One region of the Streptomyces sp. NPDC034111 genome, then DNA from elsewhere that is predicted to be linked to it. Evidence: riboswitches for the same ligand, from Rfam matches in the RefSeq annotation. Region 1 holds a riboswitch; the other holds the start of a gene.

Evidence for each region. Region 1 has a riboswitch for S-adenosylmethionine ahead of thrC (threonine synthase). Riboswitches for the same ligand answer to the same signal wherever they lie in the genome.
Region 2: another riboswitch for S-adenosylmethionine. It lies ahead of ACZ55A_RS01685 (aminotransferase class V-fold PLP-dependent enzyme); the one in region 1 lies ahead of thrC (threonine synthase).

Annotation. Positions count from the first base shown of each region.
Region 1 covers NZ_JBVIST010000003.1:427,672-430,872, reverse strand. The annotation lists gene ACZ55A_RS11265 (alpha,alpha-trehalose-phosphate synthase (UDP-forming)) at 1-475, opposite strand, end outside; gene ACZ55A_RS11260 (glucosyl-3-phosphoglycerate synthase) at 579-1,544, opposite strand; SAM riboswitch class I at 1,734-1,878, shown strand; gene thrC (threonine synthase) at 1,896-3,197, shown strand.
Region 2 covers NZ_JBVIST010000001.1:374,314-377,514, forward strand. The annotation lists gene ACZ55A_RS01675 (rhomboid family intramembrane serine protease) at 1-133, shown strand, start outside; gene ACZ55A_RS01680 (Lrp/AsnC family transcriptional regulator) at 130-411, shown strand; gene ACZ55A_RS01685 (aminotransferase class V-fold PLP-dependent enzyme) at 630-2,033, opposite strand; SAM riboswitch class IV at 2,224-2,341, opposite strand; gene trpD (anthranilate phosphoribosyltransferase) at 2,434-3,201, opposite strand, start outside.

The DNA of each region.
Region 1 (3,201 bases):
CCAGCACCGCCGCGCCCTCGGCGGCCTCGTCGGCGAGTGCCTGTGCGAAGGCCTGGTTGTACGTCTCGTACGACGCCCACTGCGCACGGAACTCCGCACCGAAGGCCGGCTCCAGCGGTGTCTGGTAGAGCATGTGGTGGACGAACCACAGCACCGAGTTCGCGATGCCGTTGTAGGCCTCGGCATGCACCTGGGCCGGAATGTCCAGCATCCGGACGCGCTGCCCACCGGTGTCACCCGGGTCCAGCGCACCCCCGGTCCGCCGCACCGCCTCCCGGTCGCCGTCCCCCAGCGCGGCGCACACCCACACCGCGTCGGTCTCCGGCCCGATCGCCGACAGCCCGGACACCAGCCCCCCACCGCCCCGCTTGGCGACCAGCGCCCCGCCCTCCCCCAGGGCGTACGACACCGGCCCGCGGTTGGACGCGACAAGAACCTGGGCACCTGCCTGGACCACATTGCGCTCGGAGACCATGACGCGACATTAACCCGCAACAGATCCGTGCAAACGTACGGAGACGGGCCCTGGGCCCTGCCCGAGGACGACTGCGACGCCTGGGAGGGGAAGTCGGCGCGGCTCAGGCCGCGCGGCGGGCCGTGTACTCGGGGATTTCGGTCATCGGGGGGCGTTCCTCGGTGTCGACGTCCGTGGTGCGGGGGACGAAGCCGGTTTCGCCGCGGTCGAACTGGGTGAGCCGGGGACGGACCAAGTGGCCGCGGGTCAGGCGGAGTTGGGCGGTGCGGTAGATGGCGGCGGCCATTCGGCCGAGGGCCTGGCCGTCCTGGTGGCGGTGTTTGCGTACGCCGACGTCCACCTGGGCGAGGGCGTCCAGGCCGACGGTGTGCAGGGCGTCGACGAGCAGGCCGAGCTCGACGCCGTAGCCGACGGGGAAGGGCAGTCGCTCCAGGAGGGTGCGCCGGGCGGCGTACTCGCCGCCCAGGGGCTGGACGAAGCCGGCCAGCTGCGGCCAGTGGAGGTTGAGCAGGGGGCGGGCCACCAGCTCGGTGACCCGGCCGCCCTGGCCGGCGGCGGCGCCCTGGGCGCCGCCCGTCTCCAGCGGGCGGTCGTACATCGCCTTGACGAACTGGATGCCGGGGTCGGTCAGCAGCGGGCCGACGATCCCGGAGACGAAGGTGGCGGAGAATTCGCGCAGGTCGGCATCGACGAAGCAGATGATGTCGCCGGTGGTGACCAGAAGGGAGCGCCACAGCACCTCGCCCTTGCCGGGCAGTGCGGGCAGCCGGGGCAGGATGCTGTCGCGGTGCACGACCCGGGCGCCGGCCGCCGCCGCGACCTCGGCGGTGCGGTCGGTGGAGCCGGAGTCCAGCACCACCAGCTCGTCGACCAGGGGGGCGGCGTCGGTCATCAGCTCGGCGCGGATCGTGGCGACGATCGCGCCGACCGTGGCCTCCTCGTCGAGTGCGGGCAGTACGACGCTGACCGTACGGCCCGTCTGGCGCTTCGCCTCCAGCAGCTGCTCCAGCGGGCGGTCCGCGGCGGACCAGGAGCGGCTGCTCAGCCAGCGCTCCACCTCTTCCAGCACGTCTACGACTCCTCGGTGGCCGCCCGGGCGGCGGACGGTACGTGTTCCATCGGGTTGTGATCCATCTCGCGGTGCGGACGACTATCTCAACTGTCAGCCCCTTCGGTTACAGTCTTGAACAACGCGGATGACCGTCGCATGTCGGGGTCACCGCGCCATAAACGCCTGGGTTTCGGCCCAGCGCCATACCGCTCATCCAGAGGGGCAGAGGGATACGGCCCGTTGAAGCCCCGGCAACCCTCCAGCCGGTCTCCGCGTACAGCGCGCGAGGCTCCCGGCTAGGGAAGGTGCCAAATCCGTCTCGCGACGAGATGCGCCGCGAGGAAGATGAGGAGAAAGGGCCTCGCCTCCATGGCTGTGCACAGCACCGAAGTCACCGAAACCGCCGCGAACGCTCCCACCGTCGCCCTGGGCCCCGCCGTCGCGCTGTCCTGCCGGGAGTGTGGTGAGCGCTTCGATCTGGGTCCGATCTTCGCCTGCGCGAGCTGTTTCGGGCCGCTCGAAGTCGCCTACGACCTGCCGAGCGGCGACCCCGAGCGCCTGAAGAAGCAGATCGAGGCCGGTCCGGACAACATCTGGCGCTACGCACCGCTGCTGCCCGTCCCCGCCGACGTGGCCGACAAGCCGAACCTCAACCCCGGCTTCACCAAGCTCGTCAAGGCCGACCGGCTCGCCGCCGAGCTGGGCGTCACCGGCGGTCTCTACGTCAAGGACGACTCCGGCAACCCGACGCACTCCTTCAAGGACCGCGTCGTCGCGATCGCCGTCGAGGCCGCCCGTGCCTTCGGTTTCACGACCCTGTCCTGCTCCTCCACCGGCAACCTCGCCGGTGCGGTCGGCGCCGCGGCCCGCCGGGCCGGCTTCAAGTCCTGTGTCTTCATCCCGCACGACCTGGAGGCCGGCAAGGTCGTCATGGCCGCGGTCTACGGCGGTGACCTGGTCGGCATCGAGGGCAACTACGACGACGTCAACCGCTTCTGCTCGGAGCTCATCGGCGATCCGCTGGGCGAGGGCTGGGGCTTCGTCAACGTCAATCTGCGCCCCTACTACGGCGAGGGCTCCAAGACCCTGGCATACGAGATCTGTGAGCAGCTGGGCTGGCGGCTGCCGGACCAGATCGTCGTCCCGATCGCGTCCGGCTCGCAGCTGACGAAGATCGACAAGGGGCTCAAGGAGCTGATCGCCCTCGGCCTGGTCGAGGACAAGCCGTACAAGATCTTCGGTGCCCAGGCGGAGGGCTGCTCGCCGGTGTCGACGGCGTTCAAGGCCGGGCACGATGTGGTGCGCCCCCAGAAGCCGAACACCATCGCCAAGTCGCTGGCGATCGGCAACCCGGCCGACGGCCCGTATGTGCTGGACATCGCGCGCCGTACGGGCGGTGCGGTCGAGGACGTCAACGACGAGCAGGTGGTCGACGCGATCAAGCTGCTGGCGCGGACGGAGGGCATCTTCGCGGAGACCGCGGGCGGGGTGACCGTCGGCGTGACCAAGAAGCTGATCGAGGAGGGTCTGCTCGACCCGTCCCTGACCACCGTTGTCCTCAATACGGGTGACGGTCTCAAGACGCTGGACGCCGTTGCGCCGACCACCGGGCCCACGGCCACGATCCGGCCGAACCTGGATGCGTTCCGCGCGGCCGGCCTGGCCGGCTGAGCCG
Region 2 (3,201 bases), on a different contig from region 1:
TGGCGTCGCCTACCTCGCGCATGTGGTCGGCTTCGTACTCGGCTTCCTGTACGCGTGGCTCCGGTACGGGAGGGATAGTGTGGGGGCCACCAGGGCGAACGACCGGGCGACCGAGGGAGAGAGCCAGCCGTGATCACGTCGATCGTGCTCATCAAGACCAGCGTGGACCAGATCCCGGAGATCGCCGAGAAGATCGCCGCGCTGGAGGGCGTCAGCGAGGTCTACTCGGTCACCGGCGCACACGACCTGATCGCCATGGTCCGGGTCGCCAAGCACGACGACCTCGCGGACGTCATCCCCGGCCGGATCAGCAAGATCCCCGGCGTCGCCTCGACGGAGACGCATATCGCGTTCCGGACGTACTCGCAGCATGATCTTGAGGCGGCATTTGCCATTGGGCTGGACGCCTAGCCCCCACGTTTTCGGCTGTCCCGCCGTGGTGGTTGTTCGCCGTTGCGCCTGCGGCGGGCCAGGTGGTTGTCGGGTGCGGTGACGGACCTCCGGGGCCTGGTGTGTGGACTGCTTCGCTTTACGTCCACACACCAGGCCCCTCCGACCCGTCCCCTCCCGTTGTGGGAAAGGAAAGGGCCGGTGGGGGTGCGGGGTCACGCCTGGAGCGGGGTCTCCCGTCAGGAAGACACGGAGGGGACACAACGGCCGTCCTCCGTACGGTAGTTCCAGCGGGCGCCGTCGGTGACCAGTTCCTTGACGGCGCTGAGGAAGCGGTCGACGTGCTCGTCGGGGGTGCCGGCGCCGAAGGAGACCCGGATGGCGTTCAGGGTGGGGGTCCCCCCGGACGAAGTCTGGGGGAGTTCGCCGGGGGCCGCGTCGGGGGCGCCGCACTCCCCCGGGTCCTGCGGGTTGCTGCCCAGGAGGGTGCGGACGAGCGGGTGCGCGCAGAACAGGCCGTCGCGGACGCCGATGCCGTACTCGGCGGAGAGGGCGGCCGCGAAGTGCGAACTGTTCCAGCCCTCGACGACGAAGGAGAGGACGCCGACGCGCGGCGCTTCGTCGCCGAAGAGGGAGAGGACGCGGACCTCGGGGACCTCGGCGAGGCCCTCGCGGACCCGGGCGATCAGCTCCTGCTCGCGGGCGACCAGGGTGTCGAAGCCGGCCTCGGTGAGCGCCTGGCAGGCGGAGGCGATGGCGTAGGCGCCGATGACGTTCGGCGAGCCGGCCTCGTGCCGGGCGGCGGTGGTGTGCCATTCGACGTCCACCCCGCCGTCGGTGAGCCGGGAGACCTTACGGCTGGCGCCGCCGCCCGCCAGGTACGGCTCGGCGCTCTGCAGCCAGTCCGCGCGGCCGGCCAGCACCCCGGCGCCGAACGGTGCGTACAGCTTGTGGCCGGAGAAAGCGACCCAGTCGACGTCCAGTTCCGCCAGGTCGACGGGGTGGTGCGGGGCGAGCTGCGCGGCGTCGAGGACGATCCGGGCGCCGTGGGCGTGGGCCGCGGCGGCCAGCTCCTGTACGGGCCAGAGCTCACCGGTCACATTGGACGCACCGGTGACACAGACCAGCGCCGGCCCGTAAGGCTCGCGCCCGGCCAGCGCCTTCTCCAGGGTGTCCACGGCCTGCTGAGGCGTACGCGGCGCGTTCAGGTACGTCACCGCGAGGTCGGCGCGCTGCTCCCAGGGCAGCAGGGACGCGTGGTGCTCGGTCTCGAAGACGAACACCCGGGTGTTCTGCGGGAGTACGGCGGCCAGGAGGTTGAGGGAGTCGGTCGTGGAGCGGGTGAAGACGACCTGGTCCTCGGCGCGACAGCCGAGGAAGTCGGCGATCGTGCGGCGGCTGTTCTCGAAGAGGTCGGTGGAGAGCTGCGAGAGGTATCCGGCGCCACGGTGCACGCTGCCGTAGTACGGGGCGTAGGCGGCCACGTCGTCCCAGACCCGCTGGAGCGCCGGTGCGCTGGCGGCGTAGTCCAGCGCGGCGTAGTCGACCTCGCCGCCGGTCACCAGGGGGACCAGGACGTCCCGGCCCAGAACCGGCAGCGGGGCACAGACGGAGGGGTCGGCGGCAACGGCGGAAACAGACATGGCGAACTCCCGTAAGAGGTAAGCGAATTCGCTGCGGCGCGGGTGCATGAGGGGGCGCGGAAATGCCCGGGGCCGAGAGGCGGTGGGGCCGCAGCGTGAAGGAAAAGGGTGCGGAAAAGGGGCCGTTGGGCCCTATCGCATTCGCTGATTCACGGAAGTTCTCCCTCGGGGACCAGGATCCCTGGCGAGGGATCCGCGCTTGCCGCAGACCTCGCTGCCTGCGGCCTGGTCATCACCCGGGGCACCCCGCCACGGAAGGAGGGTTGCCGGACAGCGGGCCGGGGCCTGTGTCGCTGTCACTCGTGACCTGCGCAGCATCATGCCACAAGAGCATTTACGCGCAAGGGCTCAGTCCATATGACGGACTGAGCCCTGCGTCACACGCTGCGTCACCGGGCGCTCAAACGTTGCTGGCCGCCACCCAGCGCTCCAGCGCCCGCTTGGCGGCGCCGGAGTCGAGCGAGGCGGCGGCCTTGTCGATACCGGCCCGGATCTGCTCCGCCAGGGGTGCGTCGGACGGCTCCAGGGCGACCAGGGCCGCCGCGGAGTTCAGCAGCACCGCGTCGCGCACCGGGCCGGTCTCGCCCTCCAGCAGACGGCGGGCGACATCGGCGTTGTACGAGGCGTCCGCGCCGCGCAGCGCCTCCACCGGGACGAGGGAGATGCCGACGTCGCGCGGGTCGAAGGCCTCCTCGCGCACCGTGCCGTCCCGCACGATCCACACCCGTGAGGTCGCGGTGGTGGTCAGCTCGTCGAGGCCGTCGTCGCCGCGGAAGACCAGTGCCGAGGAGCCGCGTTCGGCGAGCACCCCGGCCAGGATCGGCGCCATCCGGGCGTCCGCGACGCCGGTCGCCTGGGCACGGACCTTGGCGGGGTTGGTCAGCGGGCCCAGCACATTGAACGTCGTACGGATGCCGAGCTGGCCGCGGGCGTTGGCGACGTGCCGCAGCGCGGGGTGGAACTTCACGGCGAAGCAGAAGGTGATGCCCGCTTCCTGGGCGACCTCGGTGACCCGCTGCGGGGTGAGGTCGAGGTTGACGCCGAGCTTCTCCAGGACGTCGGAGGCGCCGCTGGCGGAGGACGCGGCGCGGTTTCCGTGCTTGACGACCTTGGCGCCGGTGCCGGCGACGACGATCGAGGACATCGTGGAGATGTTGACGGTCTTGGC